One region of the Allofournierella sp. CML151 genome, then DNA from elsewhere that is predicted to be linked to it. Evidence: riboswitches for the same ligand, from Rfam matches in the RefSeq annotation. Region 1 holds a riboswitch; the other holds the start of a gene.
The links. Region 1 has a riboswitch for thiamine pyrophosphate ahead of PH256_RS00935 (energy-coupled thiamine transporter ThiT). Riboswitches for the same ligand answer to the same signal wherever they lie in the genome.
Positions count from the first base shown of each region.

Region 1 (9,405 bases):
GTTTCGTATTTCTCCGCCAGGCAGATCCGGCAGTCCCGGATGAGGCGTTCCAGCTTTTGGCGCAGCGCCTGTTCCGAGACCTCGCCGGGCAGAAAGACCGCGAACTCGTCGCCGCCCATCCGGGCCTTCACGTCGCAGGCCCGGAAGCTGCTTTCCAGCAGCCGCGCGAACTGCAGCAGCACCCGGTCGCCCTCCAGATGTCCCTCGGTGTCGTTGATCTTTTTGAAGTTGTCCATATCAATGCTGATCAGAACACCCTTGGGGTCCCTGTGCTTGTTCACATAGTCGGTGACCGCATCCTCCAGATATTTCCGGTTGTACAGGCCGGTGAGCGAATCCCGCTGGCTTTCGCCCTGGGCGTGCTGGAGCTGGGTGCGCAGCTGGTGCTCCTTTTCGTACTCCTCGGTGATGTCATACAAAAAGCCGAACAGAGTCGCCCCGTTGCGCACCCGGTGCACCCGCACTACCCGGCCGCTGCGCAGGTGCTTGACGCTTTCCGGCTCGCAGCCGGCTTCGTAGGCCTCCTTCGCCATGGCGGCCGCCTCGGCCTCGCTGACGCCCAGCATCTCAAAGGCGTTCCGGGAGAAGTAGCACTGGTCCAGTTCGGAGTTGTATTCGTAAACCTCCACCTTCATGCCCAGCTGCTCCACCAGCAGCGTCAGACGGGAGCTGCTGTTGTCCACGGTTTCGATCAGAAGCCGCAGGTTTCTGCACAGCACGTTCATCTCCTGGCTGTACGCCTGGGGGAACTCCACCTGCCGGTCGCCGCTGACGAACCGCTCGATCCCCTCGGTGATCATGGTCAAATCCCGCAGAATATACCGCTTGATGGAGTAGTACACGATCATGGTCACAATCAACAGCACAATCACGATGGAGATCATGCCGAACAGCGCATACTGAACCGAGCGGTTCTGCAGCTCGCCCATCTCCGAGGCGAAGCCCAGCAGATAGGGCCCGCACTCTTCCACCACCACCAGATATTCCTGGCCGTTGATCCACTCCACGCCGGGGGTATCCATCCGGTCCCGCAGCCGCTCCAGCCGGTTTTCCATCTCCATGGTCTGCACATTGTTCCGGCTTACGCCGATCACCTCGCCGGTCTGCGCATCCACCGCAAAGAGGATGCGGCTCAGCTGGGTGGGGATGTTCCGGATGTAGGAGACCACGTTGGTCATGTTCTGGTACCGCTCCAGAATCTCGGCCCATTGTGCATCCGAGATCGCCAGATCCGCTTCCAGGCAGTCCTCCACCAGATAGGAGATGAAGCTCATTCGATTCAGATAGTCCTCCACAAAAAGCTCCTTGGCCTTCTGGTTGGCCTCCTCCAGCTGCAGGATCACATCCACCAGCTGGTCCACCGCATCCCGGGCCGCCAGCTCTTCGGTGTGGATTTCCATATAATAAATGGCCGAATAGAGCACCGCGCTCAGCAGCAGGCTCGAGACCACAAAGATAGAAATCAGAATTGTCAGAATTTTTTCGCAAAGCTTTTTCATACCGTCATAGCTCACATTTTTCTTGTTTTTTCCGGCAGGATCAGGCCTTCTCTGTGCGCGCCTGCCCCTGCTGCGGGCATTCTTCTTGAAGTGCTTTTGCATACTGGTCCTTCGGCAGCGGACGGGAGAAATAGTACCCTTGCCCGACGCGGCAGCCGATCTCGCGCAGAAAATCTGCCTGCGCCCTTGTCTCAATGCCTTCGGCCACAATGTCCAGCTCCAGCTCCAGTGCCATCTGCACCGTCGAGCGGACCACCACGTTCATTCGTGCCTCACCCAGATGATCCACAAAGCTCTTGTCAATCTTGATTGTATCGAAGGGAATCGCCGCCAGGGTGCCCAGACTGGAAACACCCGAGCCGTAGTCGTCCATGTCCACATGGTATCCCCGTTCGTGCAGCTGATCCAGCAGCGTGTTCAGCTCGTTGTAGGCGTTCAGCATCGCGCTCTCGGTGATCTCAAAGGCCAGCTCCCCCGCCTGAATGCGGTATTCGCCGGCCAGCTGATCCAGCCGCTGTACGATGCCCGGGTGATGCAGATGCATGCGGGACAGGTTCACCGAGACCGGCAGAATCGGCAGTCCCTCCTGCTTCATCTCCCGGATATCCCTGCACACGATCTCCAGAACATGCTCATCCAGGCGGATGATCTGTCCGTTTTCCTCAAACACCGGAATGAAGTTGGCGGGCGAGACCATTTCGCCCGTGGGCTTTTTCCAGCGCACCAGCGCTTCGGCCCCCACGATCCGTCCCGTCTGCAGCGAATACTTGGGCTGATACCACACCTGGAACTCGTCGTTGCGCACCGCCTGTTCAAAGGTGGTTTCAATCCGGCCCCGCTGCAGGAATTTTTCCTGGATCTGTTCGTCAAAGATGCAGTAATACCGGTTGGTGGCATCCTTGATCTCGTTTTTCGCCAGCACCGCTTTTCCGTAGATGTTCCGCAGGGAGGTTCCCTGGTTCAGCGGGCATACACCCATGGAGACGCTGACGGAACCGAACTGCCTGCTGCTGACCTCCTGCTGGATCGCCTCGTGCAGTGCATTCAGCTTGTCGCGCAGCTGCGCCTCATCCTTATAATGAAGCAGCGCCACATATTCATCGGCATGCCGGCGATAGATCTCATCCTCCTGCAGCACCCGCTTGAAGGCGGTGTGCATCAGCAGAATCACCTCGTCCCCGGTCTGCATGCCGTACAGCATGTTGATCAGCTTCAGCTTGTCCACATCCATGACCAGCAGGGCAAGGCCCTCCTGTCCGGCCAGGTTCCGCTCCCGGAAGCAGACCCGCAGATACTCGAAATTGCAGTCGCCGGTCAGCGAATCCTCAAACAGCATCTTTTCTGTTCTGCCAGAATAGACCCGGTAATACACGCTGAAGAACACGCAGAAGAGCGCCACCACACCCAGAATCAGCGCCACATTGCGGCTCACGTGATCGGTGAAGGCTCCGGTCGCGCTGTCCACATAATCCTGGCCGATGTAGGTCACCAGATACCAGTTGTTTAGCCCCAGCTCCTCCACATAGCCCAGATATTCCGCACCGTCCATCTCCATCTGAAAGTAGTTGCCGGTGGTGTTGGAGGGCCCCACCGTATCCGTCCAGAGCTCGTACTCCACGCCCACCAGGCCGCCGTTTTCCTCATCGCCGGCAATGGCGGCTCCGGTTCTGTCCACCACCATGCTGTGGCCGCCGCCGTCAAAGGAGGGGATGTCCAGCATCCGGGCGAACTGGCTGGACCGGTACGGCGCGGTGAGCAGCATCTCCACCTGTCCATCCCGGTAAACGGGCATGGTGAAAATGTTGATGTAGTCCTTTCCATCCTCGCTCCGCCGCATATCCGAAATGGTAAACTCCCCGGCAAAGCCCCGCTTCACATAGTCCTCGTCCTCCAGCGGCAGATGCTCGCCCAGAGTCGTGTGACAGACGCCGTCCCGGGTCACCACACCCATATTGTAAAAGCCGTAGGATTTCGCGTAGCGGGACAGGCGCCCCAGCAGCTGCTCCGGTTCGTACAGCTCCTGCTCCTCAAAGCCTGCCGCCAGTGCCGCCAGAAAATTTTCCTGGCTGTTCAGCATATTCTGCAGCGCGTCCTTGTTCTGGGTCGAGACATACGCCAGATTGGTCTGTACCTCCTTGCGGAACAGCTCCCGCATCTGGACACTGTACCGCACGGTCATGGTGACCGACAGGGCCACCATCACCGCAACGGCGCCCACGCTCACGAGCAGATACTTCGTGTCGAACAGCTTCAGTTTCTTTTTGCGTTTCATGCATTCCTCCTCGCCATCCGGCCCCCTTGCCGGAAAGCGTACTTCCCTTTCCCTCCGATCGGAACCATTCGGCCCCACAATCGGTTAATCTTTGTATACCTTATTCGTATATGAAGACATTCTGTTAACCAGTATATCCTGTTTCCTGCCTTTAAGCAAGGAATTTTTCACGGATTTCTGACAAATTTGCAGCAAATATTCCGCGGCGGCCGCCGTGCGGCTTCCCAGCGGGGGCAAACACCCCTTCTTCTGCCGCCTTTTTCGCTCCCCGCATCCTGCTGTCTGCCGCTCAAAAAAGCCCGCCGGGAACAAAAGGAATTGCCCAAAATAAGAATTCATGCTATAATCAGGCAAACTTCATCCCGACGATTCCCTGCCTCCGCGGCCCCATCCACTGCGGGCGAAGCAGGCCGGAACCAAGAAGAACGCTCACAACCTGAACTGGAGGGATTTTTACCCATGACCACAAAAGCTCTGGCGCTGGAAGTGATTCAGCGCCTGAAAGACGCCTATCCCGTCGCGGAGTGTACCCTGGATTATGACCACGCCTGGCAGCTGCTGGTGGAGGTGCGGCTGGCCGCCCAGTGCACCGACGCCCGGGTCAACGTGGTGTGCAAGGATCTGTTTGCCAAATACCCCAGCGTGGAAGCGCTGGCCGCCGCCGAGCCGGAGGAGATCGAGGCCATTGTGAAGCCCTGCGGGCTGGGCCGCTCCAAGGCGCGGGACATCAGCCTGTGCATGCGCCGCCTGCGGGACGACTTCGGCGGCAAGGTACCGGACGATTTTGACGCGGTGCTCAGCCTGCCCGGCGTGGGCCGCAAGAGCGCCAACCTGATCATGGGCGACGTGTTCGGCAAGCCCGCCATTGTCACCGACACCCACTGTATCCGGCTGTGCAACCGGATCGGCCTGGTGAAAAACCTCACCGAGCCCAAAAAGGTGGAAATGGCCCTGTGGAAGATCATCCCCCCGGAGGAGGGCAGCGATTTGTGCCACCGGTTCGTGCTGCACGGCCGGGCGGTGTGCGATGCCCGCAAGCCGGACTGCGCTGCCTGCTGCCTGAAGGACATCTGCAAGACAGGCAAAAAGGCCGTCCCTGCCGAGGGCTGAGCCGCCCGGCAAAACCTTGACAAATTTCCCGATCGTGTTATACTGATTCTTGGACATAAAAACAGGGGCGCTGGGGGCCATCCCCGGCTGAGATCAGAGCAAAGTGCAGCTCTGGGTCACCTTGAACCTGATCCGGGTAATGCCGGCGTAGGAAGTTTGAGGATCATTGCGCGATTTTTGCGCCCCTGCATGTTTTTTTCGTGCGGGGGCGTTTTTTGTGCAGATGTTTTTATGTACTACTCTTTTTTCACACGGCCGCAGAGCCGGGAAAGGCTGGTACAACCATGACAAAATCGACGACCCGCACCCATGCGCTGGTGGAATGCGCGCTGATGATTGCGCTGTCCACCATTCTGAGCTACATTCCCATCTTCAAGCTGCCCCACGGCGGCTCCATCACCCTGGTGAGCATGCTGCCCATCATTCTGGTCAGCTTCCGCCGCGGCCCCGCCTGGAGCATGCTCACCGCCTTCGTGTTCAGTCTGATCCAGCTGCTGCTGGGCATTTCCGATCTGACCTACTGCCAGACTCTGGGTGCCGTGGTGGGCAGCGTGCTGCTGGACTTTCTGGTGGCCTTCACCCTGCTGGGTCTGGCCGGCCTGATCGCCAAGCCCATTCCCAACCGGCTGGCCGGTGTCTGCGTGGGCACCCTGGCGGTCTGCCTGCTGCGCTATCTGTGCAGCTTCCTGTCCGGCTACATCGTCTGGAAGGACTATGACTACGCCTTTGAGTGGATGACCGAATTTGGCTGGGGCGCGCAGATTGCCAGCATGGGCGAAAACGCCCTGTGCTGGCTGTACAGCGCGGTATACAACGGCACCTATATGCTGCCGGAAGCCATCCTCACCACGGTGGTGGCGGTCGTTCTTTATAAAATGCTGCCCAAGCTGTTTGCGCCTCAGGCGTAACTTCTTCTTCCGGCCGGGGGCGCTTCCGCTTTGGAGGCGCCCCCGGTTTTTGCTTTACTGTCCCTTCCTTTTTTGCTATACTGAAAAAAGCGCGCGGTAAAAGTCTTTCCGGCGCATTTCATTTTGAAAAAAGAGGTGTAACCCTTGAAGCTGCCTTTTGTATGGAAAAGCCTGGCGCTGGCCGTCTGCTCGGCCCTGCTGCTGAGCGGCTGCGGGCTGTTTGCTCCCGCGCCGGAGCCCACCCCCACACCGTCGCCCACCGCCGCGCCCACACCGGAACCGACCCCCAGCCCCACGCCGGAGCCCACACCGGAACCCACGGTCAATCTGGAGGAGTTCGGCGGCTATCCCGCCGTGGGCGATGAGCTGGGCCGCATCGTGATCCCCGGCACCAACGTGGACTGCGCCATGTACTGGGGCGACGGCAAGACCCAGCTGAACCAGGGCGCGGGCACCTACACCGGCGCCCATATTCCCGGCGAGGGCGGCACCATTCTGGCCGGAGCCCACACCAACACCTACTTCCGGGATTTTGAAAACGTGGAGCTGGGCGACGAGATCATCATCACCACCTACTACGGGGAATACCACTATGAGGTGGTGAACATGCAGGTGGCGCTGGACACCGACAGCTCCGCCTACGACCTGGAGGCGGACGAGGAGAATGTGATCCTGTACACCTGCTACCCCTTCGGCACCCTGCAGCACACCAGCCAGCGCTATTTTATCTACGGCAAATACCTGAGCGGTCCCGAAATTGTGGAAGACTGACCAAACAAAACCGCCCGTTCCGATGGATTCGGAACGGGCGGTTGCTTTTTATTCAGCCGGTCCTGCCGGTTCAATTCCGGTTTTCTGCATGGCCCGCAGCAGCATTCCCTGACGGCTGGCTGCCTCCTGCAGAGCCACCAGACAATCCCGGGCAAGGGGGGACAGTCCATATTTCGCCTGCCACAGGGCCACATCCCGGTTCATGGCCACCCCGGCGCAGCGGCGCTGCACCAGTCCGTGGCGGCGGCATTCCGCCTCCGGCAGCGGATTGGACCAGGCATAGCTGCCCGGCACCCCCCGCAGCAGCTCGTACATGCTGGCCCGGTCCTGCACATGGATGCGCCCGGCGGCCCCCTGCCGGGGAACGGCGAACTCGGTCTGCTCGGCCAGCTGAGCGTCGCCCCGCAGAATCTGGGGATACTGCTGCAGCTGCTCGTAGTCCAGCGTCTCCTGCCCGGCCAGCGGATGGCCGGGGGCCATCAGCACGCAGGGGGTAAACCGCAACAGGGTGCGGCTGGCAAGCCCCGCCTTGGCGAACAGCTCCTTGAAATAGTCGTCGTACAGCAATTGATAGCGCACCACGGCGATCTGCACCTGGCCCCGGCTTACCGCGTCCAATGCCTGGGCGGTGGCGGATTCCTGATAGCTCACGTTCAGCGGCTTGCCCTGCTGTTTGGCCAGATAGGCCGCCAGCGCCCGGGTGATATAGCCGCTGTGGGGCCCGGCCAGTGCCAGCCGCATGGTCTGCTCATGGGTGCGGTAGATGCTCTCCAGCTCGCCCACCTGCCGCAGAATCGTCTCGGCGTAGCGCAGCAGCTGGGCGGCCTCCACCGTGGGCTCCATTCCCTGGGCCCCCCGCCGGAACAGGCTGACCCCCAGCTCTTTCTCCAGCTCCTTGATGGTCCGGCTCAGGTTAGGCTGGCTGATGTAAAGATTCTGGGCCGCCTTGGTCACGCTGCCCACCCGCGCGATCTCCAGCACACAGCGCAGCTGCTGCAGATTCATGCCATCTCCCCCTTTGTGTGATTTGCCAGCATCTGTCTCCAAAATTTTCGAAAAAACTTTGTAAACAGCGCAGTATTATGTCATATTTGATATAGTTTTATTTAAATAATACATTACTCACCAGGATTTGGCAATGGTATTATAGGGGTGTCAAGAAAATAACGTTCAAACGCCTGCCGTCTTGTGCGGTTTCTTTTCGCCCAGTTCGCGTTAAGATTTTAACGTTTAGAACACGTTATTTTTATTATCGGTATTTTTTTGGAGGTAATGACAATGGCACGTTTTACTCTTCCCCGCGATCTGTATCATGGCAAGGGTTCTCTGGAGGAACTGAAGAACCTGGGTGGCAAGAAGGCTTTCGTCGTCGTGGGCGGCGGCAGCATGAAGCGTTTCGGCTTTTTGGATCGCGCCATCAACGCCCTGAAAGAAGGCGGCATGGAAGTTTACCTGTTTGAGAACGTCGAGCCCGATCCCTCTGTGGAGACCGTTATGCGCGGCGCTGCTGCCATGACCGAGTTCCAGCCCGACTGGATCGTCGCCATGGGCGGTGGTTCCCCCATCGACGCCGCCAAGGCCATGTGGGCTTTCTACGAGTACCCCAATGTAACCTTCGAGGAGCTGTGCATCCCCTTCAACTTCCCCAAGCTGCGCCAGAAGGCTCATTTCTGCGCCATTCCTTCCACCTCCGGCACTGCCACCGAGGTTACCGCGTTCAGCGTTATCACCGACTACTCCAAGGGCATCAAGTACCCCCTGGCTGACTTCAACATCACTCCCGATGTGGCCATCGTTGATCCCGAGCTGGCCGAGAAGATGCCCCCGAAGCTGACCGCTCACACCGGTATGGACGCTATGACCCATGCCATCGAGGCTTATGTTTCCACCTGCAACTGCGATTACACCGATCCTCTGGCTCTGCATGCCATCAAGATGATCCACAACGATCTGGTTGCCAGCTACAACGGCGACATGGATGCCCGTGACCGCATGCACAATGCGCAGTGCCTGGCCGGCATGGCCTTCTCCAATGCTCTGCTGGGCATCGTTCACAGCATGGCTCACAAGACCGGCGCTGCTTACACCGGCGGCCACATCGTACACGGCTGCGCCAACGCCATGTACCTGCCCAAGGTCATCAAGTACAACAGCAAGGTTGAGAGCGCTGCCGAGCGTTACGCCGACATCGCCCGCTTCATCAAGCTGGAAGGCAACACCACCGAAGAGCTGGTGGACGCCCTGATCGCTGAGATCAAGAAGATGAACGCCGCGCTGAACATCCCCACCTGCATCAAGGAGTACGAGGGCGGCATCATCGATGAGAAGGAATTCATGGACAAGCTGCCTCAGGTTGCTGAACTGGCCATTGGCGATGCCTGCACCGGTTCCAACCCCCGTCAGCCCAGCCAGGAAGAGATGGAGAAGCTGCTGAAGGCTTGCTACTACGACCTGCCCATCGATTTCTAATCGATTTTCCCGCACTGAATGCCCTCGGTGTATTTACACCGGGGGCATTTATACGTTATAATGTAAGAGGACTGTGCATTTTTTCGGTCCCCGGCCGGCATTTGCATGCATCCGCAAAATGCCGGTTTCATTTTGTGAATGAAAAGGAAGCGATATGCCATGTTTAAGATCGTTGAACGAAAAGAGTTGAATCCCACGGTCACCAAGCTGGTGATCGAAGCGCCGCTGGTGGCCAAGAAGGCTCAGCCGGGCCAGTTCATCATCGTGCGCGCCATGGAGGATTCCGAGCGCATCCCCCTGACCGTGGCGGACTATGACCGCGAGGCGGGCACCGTGACCATCATCTTCCAGATCGTGGGCGGCTCCACCATGGAGC
Region 1 is NZ_JAPNNW010000001.1:177,471-186,875, reverse strand. It holds gene PH256_RS00950 (GGDEF domain-containing protein) at 1-1,499, opposite strand, end outside; gene PH256_RS00945 (bifunctional diguanylate cyclase/phosphodiesterase) at 1,540-3,771, opposite strand; gene PH256_RS00940 (endonuclease III domain-containing protein) at 4,231-4,881, shown strand; TPP riboswitch at 4,935-5,052, shown strand; gene PH256_RS00935 (energy-coupled thiamine transporter ThiT) at 5,166-5,789, shown strand; gene PH256_RS00930 (class D sortase) at 5,934-6,560, shown strand; gene PH256_RS00925 (LysR family transcriptional regulator) at 6,609-7,565, opposite strand; gene PH256_RS00920 (iron-containing alcohol dehydrogenase) at 7,839-9,029, shown strand; gene PH256_RS00915 (sulfide/dihydroorotate dehydrogenase-like FAD/NAD-binding protein) at 9,189-9,405, shown strand, end outside.

Region 2 (9,405 bases), on a different contig from region 1:
AAGGCACAGAAGCCACATTGGTGGCCGCCCTCCCAGAAGCGGCAGCGCTGGAAGGCGTTCAGAATCAGCTTCTGGCCGCGTACGTCTGCCACTGCAGCCATGGGAGTGCCGAGGCTGGTGATTTTGCCGTAAAATTCGGGCCGGGGCACAAAGTCGATCACATCGATCAGCGTGTTGCCCTCCTTCAGCAAAAACAGCCCGCCCTCCCAGTCAATCTGATAGGGGTCCTCATAAGGGTCGCCGTAGTTGATGTAAACGAAGGTGCCGTCCCGCAGCAGAATCGGTCCGGGCACGGCAGTGCAGGCCTTGCGGCCGGAAAAACGGATATCAAAGGCATTGTCGCTGGAAAAGGCGTAGATGGAACCTTGAATTTTCTCCAGCGCGGCGGGGGTGAGCACTGCCCCGTAGCGGATCATGCTCAGCTTCAGCAGCACAAAAGGGGAAAAGTTTGGGTAGCGGGCCTGCAGCTGGGCCAGCTCCTCTTGTTTTGTATGATTCATTGCATTGCTCCTGTGGTTATAAAAGCCAGAGCCCGACCAGAAGTGCAGCGGGCAAACCGATCAGAAAGGCGATATCCGCCCAGCCGAACCGTACCCGAAAGGCCACAGCCCGGGGCGCATCGTTCTGGAACCCTCGGGACTCCATAGCCATGGCAAGACTTTGGGAACGTTCCAGTGCGTGAACCAGCATGGGGAGGATTCGTTTTGGCGAAAAGGGCGTTGCCTTTACACCGCGAACCCGCAGTGCCACGCCCACGGTGCCGAACTCGCTGCGCACCACCGGGAAGAAATGATAGGCAGCCAGAATGCCATAGGCAAATTTCGGGGGCAGATGGAACTGCTGCATCAGGCTCATGATCAGCTCCATTGGTTCGGTGGTAAACGCGAACAGCATGCCCAGGCCGCCGAAGGCCAGCACCCGGGCGGCCAGCTGGCAGGCACTTTTCAGCGAGCTGGCGTAAATGACCCGCTGGCCGAATACAGCGGTCTCCACCCCCTGTGCAGCCGCCTGACTGGGGAACAGCAGGCCGGTCATGAACATGCCGAAGGCAGCGATGAGGAACGGTGTGAGCGAGATGAACAGAAATTTCCGGTCCACCCGCGGGGTGCACAGAGTTACCACCAGGCAGCAGCCTGCCACCACCAGATCCAGTCGGGTGTTGTAGGTGACCGAGAGCATCAGCGAAGCAATGATCAGGGTGAGCAGCTTGTAGGCGGGATTCAAAGCGCGCATGAGGCATGGCTCCTTTCCTCGGCATATTGGTCCAGCTGTTCCGGGCTGAGCAGCTGCATGCGGCCGTCCTCCAGCAAATAGATCCGGTTGGCAAAGCAGCGGGCCAGCGCCAGATCGTGGGTGGCAATCACGGCGGTGAGACCCTGATCAATGCGGCGGCGCAGCAGCTCCATGATGAATTGAGTGGCTCGCTCGTCCTGTGCATAGGTGGGCTCGTCCAGCAAAAGAAGCGGCCGGTTGCCCGCCAGCATGGCCAGCAAAGCCAGCCGCCGCTGCTGCCCCTGACTCAGTTCATAGGGGGAGTGCTTGCGCCAGGCCAGCAGGTCAAATTCCTCCAGCAGTGCCCGGGCCTTCTGGCGCAGGGCTTGCTCCTCTGCTTTGGGCTCCAGTGCCCGCAGGGTGGTCAAAACCTCATCCTCCACGGTCAGGCTCAAAAACTGGAACCGGGGATTCTGGAACACCAGCCCCGCAGCGCCGTTTACTTTCAGGCTGCCCTTGCAGCGTCCGGCCCCGGCAAGGCAGGTGAGCAGGGTGGTTTTGCCGCTGCCGTTTCGCCCCACCAGCGCGGTGATTCCGCCTCGGGGAAAGTCAAAACTCAGATGCTCGGCCACCGTGGTTTTGCCCTGCAGCAGCCGCAGGTCTTTTGCCTGCACCATGGATTCCTCCGGCTGGGGCAGAGGTGCGGGAGACTGACCCTCCAGCCAGCTGTCGTCCACAAACAGGCCGCGTTCCCGGAACAGCTCCCGGTGGGCCTGCAGCTCCTCTGGAAAAACGCTTTCCGGCAAAAGGTTGCCGGTTTTGTCCATCAGCAGAATGCGGCTTAAAAACGGCAGCCAGTAATCCGGCCGGTGGTCCACAACAAAGAGGGAGAGCCCTTGCCGGTTCAGCTGGGCCAGCTTCATCGAGAGATCAGCGCAGGAGCCGGGGTCCAGATTGGCAAAGGGCTCGTCCAGAATGAGCAGCTTTGCCTCGGTGGCAAGGGCGGTGGCTAGCGCCAGCTTCTGTTTCATTCCGCCGGACAGGGTGTGAATCAGATGATGCTCCACATCCTCCAGACCCACCAGTGCCAGCAGCTCCCGGGTGCGGGCACGCAGATCGCCCGGATAGTTGATGTTTTCCAGCGCAAACAGGATTTCGTGATCCACCCGGTCCATGCAGAACTGATCGTCGGGGTTCTGGAACAGGATGGACACACCCCGGGCTCGCTGGGCCAGCGGGTAATCCTCCAGAGGCTTACCCTCAAGAAGAATTTCGCCGCTCAGAGTTCCCGCGTAGGCAGGGTAAAGCCCGGCCAGGCAGTAGGCCAGACTGCTTTTGCCGCAGCCGGAAGGCCCCATCAGAAGCACAGCCTCCCCGGGCTGAATGGCAAAGGAGAGCTGCCGGAACACATCCTCCTTCTGATAGCGGAAGGTCAGGTCCCGGCAGCTGAGCACCGGCTTACTCATCCCGCATGGCCCGGCCCAGGGCATAGCTCTTCAGCAGACCGGTGCGGGCCAGACTGTCGCCCATCAGCTTGCACAGCACGCCGGAGAAGATAAAGGAGCTGATCAGGCGTACCACAAAATATACCACCAGCAGCTGGGGTGCAATGGCCAGGTAGTTGGAGCGCACGAAACTCCACAAAAAGCCGGTGATGGTGCAGCCCACAGAGGCAAGATACATGGTGGTGCGGTCGAACCGCTTGTAGCGCCAGGCGGCAAACACCAGCTCAGCGCCCGCGCCCTGCACAATGCCTGCCACGATTACCATGGGGCCGTACATGTTGCCCAGCAGCACCTCGATCAGGGAAGCAAGCACCTCGGCGATGATGGCTGCGCCGGGCTTCTGCAGAATGTAGGCGGCCAGGGTGGCAGCCATAAACCAGATACCGAAAATCATCTCGGTGCCCAGCAGCGAAACGCCCAGAGGAGCAAAGATGGCGGTCAGAGGCGAGATCAGGTAAACGCCTGCCAGATATACCACGCCGAACACCACGCACAGCATGGCCACAAAAATAATGTCCTGCAGTTTCCAGGAATAGCTTGATTCTTTCTGTTTCATTGGTTGTTCTAACTCCTTAATTGCTGTTTTTGAATAGTGAGGAATCATTCCGCCGTGGGGCTGTTCACCGAGAGGGTGAAATGCAGAATGTAATGGGGAACCGTTTGCTCCATGTGGCGGCAGACCGCATGCAGATAGTCAAACACTGCCTGTACATCGCCGTTGATGCGGGTGGCATAATGAACGCTGGTGGGATTCAGACCGGCATCTTCTGCCATGTGCCAGACCTCGGCAATGCGGTCGATGTAGTCGCTCACGCCCATGGGATACAGTGCCAGTTTGCACAGCACCGGGAAGTGGGCGCCGGCGATGGTCTGGGCATTGGGGCCGGGGCCTTCCCGGGTGAGCAGGCTGTCGCCGTCGGTGTCACCGGGGCAGCCCTTGGAGAACTGGCCCTCCAGTGCCATATGAACGGTGGGCTGCCATGCGTTTACGAACAGGCCCTCCACCGCGTCCACCACGTAGGGCAGGCGTCCACGGTAAACGGTAGAAAGTGCGTCCGACTGGCTCCACACCGCCGAGGTGTCGGTCTTTTCCAGTGCACCCAAAATGATGGGCACAAAGTTCGAGTCCATGGGGTAGAGCGAGAAACGGCAGCCGGAGATATCCAGATTGGTGCCGCGGCCCGCCCAGGGCAGGTCCGGCCGGCTGCATCCGCAGCAGGTGTTGTTTTCCATAGCAATGATTCCTTCCTTTGCAAGAAATATAAAAGAAAAAGGGATGCCTTTCACCTGGAAAAGCATCCCTTTTACTGCAAGGTCTCGGTGCTCGCACTGAAACAGGCGGGCAGAACCGGGGCTTCAGAATTGCTTCCCTACGCTGGTATGAACCAGATCAGGTTCGTGGGGTCAGGTTTTACCTTCTCAACTCCGAAGAGTCCCCCCAGAATTCCAAAACTATTCAAATTTCGCTATTTACTATAACACCGGAGGAAAGTGCTGTCAAGCGGGGCAATTCAGTCCCTGCTCTCCAGCTGCGCCAGCAAGCCCTGGCAGCCGGCCAGCACATCCTGCCAGGTGCGCTCAAAATCGCCGGTGTACCAAGGGTCTGCCACCTCGCCCGGGCGGTCGGTGTAATCCATCAGCATGCGCAGCTTATGCTGCGGATCACCGCCGCAGATGCGGTTCATATTCCGCAGGTTGTTCTGATCCATACCGATCAGCAGGTCGAACCGGTCATAGTCTGCGGCAGTCATCTGACGGGCGGCATGGCCCTCGCAGGCAATGCCGTGCTCCGCCAGCTTGCGGCGGGCGGGGGGATACACCGGGTTGCCCAGTTCCTCCCGGCTGGTGGCGGCGGAGGCCACTTGAATTTGGTCCTCCAGCCCGGCCTGGCGCACCAGGTCCCGCATCACATATTCGGCCATGGGGCTGCGGCAGATGTTGCCTAAGCACACAAAAAGTATTCTGGTCATAGCACAATAATCCTTTCCGGGGAAATTTTGCGTTTTCGCTGTTTTATGGACCTATTGTAACCTGCTTTGCACAAAATGTAAAACCCTGCGGCAAAGGAAGCTGCCCTTGTCTGCCCGGCGGTTCCGTGATAGGATGTTGAAAAGAGGAGGGGGCAAAATCATGGATCTTCGAGTGCTCAAATACTTCCTGGCCGTGGCTCGGGAGGAAAACATTACAAAAGCGGCGGCGCTGCTTCATTTGACGCAGCCCACCCTTTCCCGTCAGCTGATGCAGCTGGAGGAGGAGCTGGGGGTTAAGCTGTTCCAGCGCAGCCGCCACCGGATTATTCTGACCAACGATGGCATGCTGCTGCGCCGCCGGGCACAGGAGCTGGTGGATCTGGCGGACAAAACTGTGCAGGAATTCCGCCGGGAGCCGGAGCTGCGAGGCGTAATCTCCATCGGCAGCGGCGATCTGGAGGGCATGCATCTTCTGGCCGGGTGGCTGGCCTCTTTCCAGGCGCTTCATCCTCAGGTGACTTATCAGCTGTACAGTGGCAACGCCGACAACACCAAGGAGCGGATCGAAGACGGCATGCTGGATCTGGCCCTGCTGCTGGAACCGGTGGACATCAGCAAATACGACTTCATTCGCCTGCCGGTGAAGGAGCAATGGGGCGTACATGTGCCGGAGGATTCTCCATTGGCGCAAAAGGAGTGTGTCACTGCAGGGGATCTTGCGCAGGTGCCCCTGATCTTTACCCGCCGTGAGATGATTCAAAAAGAGCTGGAGCATTGGATGGGCCCCTATGCCCAGCAGATGCAGGTGGCGGCCACCGGCAACCTGCCCTACAACATGACCCTTCTGGCCCGAGAGGGGATGGGAGCGTTTCTGACCATCCGGCTCCGCTGCAGCTATGAGGGACTGCGCTTTCTGCCCCTGTCACCGGCGCTGGAATCCAGTACGGTTCTGGCCTGGAAAAAGACCGAGACCTTTCCGCCTGCGGTGGCTGCACTGCTGGACCATATTAAAAAATGCCTTTTTGCTATTTCTGAAACTTCAAAATAAGTATTAGACAGTGATCTGAAAGCGATTTACAATGTAGATGTCCGGCCAGGGCATCTACATTTTGTTTTTTGGAGGGCGGCGTATGACCATTCAGGAGGCAAGCGAGCGATATCAGATTCCCATGAATATTCTGCGGGAATACGAGAGTTGGGGATTGTGCGGAGCGGTCAAAAAGGTGATGGGTGCCTGGCAGTACGACGATTCCGATCTGGAACGTCTGAGTGTTATCATGACCCTGCACGATATCGGCTTTTGCACAGAGGAAGTGGAGACTTACATGCGGCTGCTGCTGGAGGGCGAGGCCACCGGAGCCGAGCGCCTTCGTATGCTGGAAAAAAAGCGGGCCGCGGCCCTGGACGAGATCCACTTCAAGGAGCGGCAGCTCCAGCGTCTGGATTATCTGCGCCACGAGATTCGAAAAACACAAGCAGGAACAGGAGGCAAGTGATCAATGATCAAACAAACGGCAGGAAGAAACGGACTGGGCGACCTTGCGCCCAAATTTGCCCAGCTCAACGACGATGTGCTGTTCGGCGAGGTATGGTCCCGGGAGGATAAGCTGTCGCTGCGGGATCGTTCTATGATCACCGTGGTGGCACTGGTATCCAAGGGCATCACCGACAATTCCCTGAAATATCATATCCAGAATGCAAAAAATCATGGCGTGACCAAAACCGAAATGGTGGAGATCATTACCCACATCGCCTTTTACGTGGGTTGGCCCAACGCCTGGGCGGTTTTCCCCATGGTGCGGGAAATCTATGCTGAGGAGAAGGCTGATCCCTCGGATTCTCTGTTCGGCCTCGGCCAGCCCAACACTGCCTATGCGCAGTATTTCATCGGCAACAGCTATCTGAATCCGCTGAATGCCGAGGGCGTGAACGTGTGCAACGTGACCTTCGAGCCTCGCTGCCGCAACAACTGGCACATTCATCACAAGGGAGGGCAGATCCTGCTCTGTACCGATGGCGAGGGCTGGTATCAGGAATGGGAGCAGCCTGCCCGCAAGCTGCATCCGGGCGATGTGGTCTATATTGCACCGGAGGTCAAGCACTGGCACGGCGCCGCGGCGGATGAATGGTTCACCCACATTGCCATTGAGATCCCCGCACCGGGAGCTTCTAACGAATGGCTGGAGCCGGTGAACGACGACCAGTACAACAGCCTCGCCTGAGCCATCAGGCAGAGCCGGACGGGGTGGCCGAAGTGTGGCCGCCTGCAGCGACGAAGGAGAGGGCAGCGAATGGAATACAGAATCAACAAACGAACGGGTGATCGAATCAGCACGCTGGGGTTCGGTACCTCCTATATTGCCCAGGCGAATGAGGCGGATGCAGTCGCCACAATCCGCCGGGCCTATGAGGGTGGCGTGAATTATTTCGATCTGGCAACGGCGGAGGGGAAAACCTTCCCATACTTTGGCGCGGCCCTTGCCGACGTGCGCAAAAACGTGATGTATCAGGTGCATTTTGGTGCCGATTATCACACCGGCACCTATGGATGGACCACCGATGAGGAAGCCATCAAGCGCAGCATCGACTGGCAGCTGACCCGACTGCATACGGACTACATCGACTATGGCTTCATCCATTGTATCGACGAGCTGTCCGACTGGCAGGAATACCAGGACAATGGGGCCTATGCCTACCTGCTGCAATTGAAACAGCAGGGTGTGGTACGGCACATTGGCCTTTCCTCCCATACCCCGTCTACCATTCAGCGGGTGCTGGACGAGGCGCTGGTGGATATGCTGATGTTCTCGGTCAATCCGGGCTATGATTACCAGAAGGGCGAGTATGCCAAAGGCTCGGTGGAGGAGCGCACGGCTATCTACCGGCGCTGTGAGGCGGAAGGCATCGGCATCGCAGTGATGAAGCCCTTCTCCGGCGGTCAGCTGCTGGACGCTTCGCTCTCGCCCTTTGGTCAGGCGCTGACCCAGTACCAGTGCATGCAGTACGCACTGGACCGGCCCGGGGTCATTACGGTGCTGCCGGGTATGAGCAGCGTGGAGCAGGCCGAGCATCTGCTGGGCTTTTTCTGCGCCTCGGAGCCGGAGCGGGACTACTCTGTGATCGGCTCTTTCAGCCCGGCGGATGCGGTGGGCAAATGCGTTTACTGCAACCACTGCAAGCCCTGCCCGGTGGGAATTGATGTGGGGCTGGTAAACAAGTATTACGATCTGGCCCGAAATGGAGATTCCATGGCCGTGGAGCATTACCACGGCCTGGAACGGGGTGCGGGGGACTGTGTTCAGTGCGGGCATTGCAACAGCCGGTGCCCCTTCCAGGTGGATCAGATGGCCCGCATGCAGGAGATTGCCTCCTATTTCGGTTGAGCACTTACAGAACAAACAAAAATGCCTGTGTTGCGGCAGCTTTCTGCCGGACACAGGCGTTTTTCTTATATTTCGGTGGACAGGCCCATCTCCTGCTTCAGTTCATTCAAAAAGCATTCGGCAGCCTTGGACAGAACCTGATAGCGTTTCCAGATGATGGAGGCTTTTGCTTCAATCATGGGAGAAAGGGGGCGGAAACATAGATTGCTGTCTCCGCTCACATTGATCAGCTTGTCGAAGCAAACCGCATAGCCAAGCCCTTCCTCCACCAGCAGAGAGGCATTAAATACCAGATTGTAGGTAGCCACTACGTTCAGCTTTGTGATATCATGCCCGAACCAGTTGGACATGGGCCAGGCGTCGGCTTTCTGGGCGGAAAGAATCAGCGGCTTATCCAGCAGGTCCTGAGGTTGCACAGCATTCTTTTGTGCCAGTGGGGAATCCCGGCGCATCAAAACGCCCCAGGTATCGTGAACGGGGATCTTGATGGTGTTGTAGATACTGGTATCCACAGGGCTGTAAACAACGCCGAAATCGATCAGCCCCCGGTCCAGATGTTCCTGTACGAAAGAGGCATTTCCGCTGAGAATGTGGTAGTGGATATCCGGATGTTTTTCTTGAATGTGTTTGGCGGCTCTTGCGAAGATGCGGATCAGGTCTGATTCACCGGTGCCGATGTATACGTCCCCGGCAACCACCTCGTTGGACAGGGAAATCTCGCTTTCCGTCATTCGAACCAGCTCCAGAATTTCCTCCGCCCGTTTGCGCAAAAGCATGCCCTCCTCAGTCAGCAGCACCTTGCGGGAGCCCTTGGTTCCCCGAATCAGCAGCTGCTTGCCCAGCTCGTTTTCCAGCGCCTTTAATTGGGTGGAAAGGGTAGGCTGAGAAAGATGCAGCGATTCTGCAGCCGAGGAAATATTCTGTTCCCGGGCTACCGCCAAAAAATATTGCAGCACGCGAAGCTCCATGTTCACCACCTCCTGGTTCCAGTATAATTGAAAATTCTATAATTTTCAATTATGAAAATGCATCAAATATAAGTATTTGATATAGCATTTCTGCCGCTTTATAATGAAGCCAGAGATCAGGACCAACAAAGGAGGTTGTTGTATTGGAAAAGGAAATGTTGAAAGGAAAGGTAGCCATCATTACCGGCGCCAGTTATGGCATGGGTCAGACCATGGCAGAGTTGTTTGCCGAGGAAGGCGCTGCCGTAGTGCTTACGGCCAGAGGGCAGGAAAAGCTGGATGAGGTGGTGCAGGGCATTCGCGCCAAAGGCGGCCGCGCAGTGGGTGTAGTGGCGGATGTCTGCTCCACCGAGGATACACAGCGGGT
Region 2 is NZ_JAPNNW010000004.1:156,761-166,165, reverse strand. It holds gene PH256_RS04820 (radical SAM protein) at 1-500, opposite strand, end outside; gene PH256_RS04815 (energy-coupling factor transporter transmembrane component T family protein) at 517-1,233, opposite strand; gene PH256_RS04810 (ABC transporter ATP-binding protein) at 1,221-2,678, opposite strand; gene PH256_RS04805 (ECF transporter S component) at 2,671-3,273, opposite strand; gene PH256_RS04800 (YkoF family thiamine/hydroxymethylpyrimidine-binding protein) at 3,318-3,950, opposite strand; TPP riboswitch at 4,068-4,167, opposite strand; gene PH256_RS04795 (low molecular weight protein-tyrosine-phosphatase) at 4,229-4,687, opposite strand; gene PH256_RS04790 (LysR family transcriptional regulator) at 4,848-5,735, shown strand; gene PH256_RS04785 (MerR family transcriptional regulator) at 5,818-6,183, shown strand; gene PH256_RS04780 (carboxymuconolactone decarboxylase family protein) at 6,187-6,909, shown strand; gene PH256_RS04775 (aldo/keto reductase) at 6,979-8,070, shown strand; gene PH256_RS04770 (LysR family transcriptional regulator) at 8,136-9,038, opposite strand; gene PH256_RS04765 (SDR family NAD(P)-dependent oxidoreductase) at 9,182-9,405, shown strand, end outside.
Region 2: linked by a shared signal. The riboswitch ahead of PH256_RS04800 (YkoF family thiamine/hydroxymethylpyrimidine-binding protein) and the one ahead of PH256_RS00935 (energy-coupled thiamine transporter ThiT) in region 1 are both predicted to bind thiamine pyrophosphate.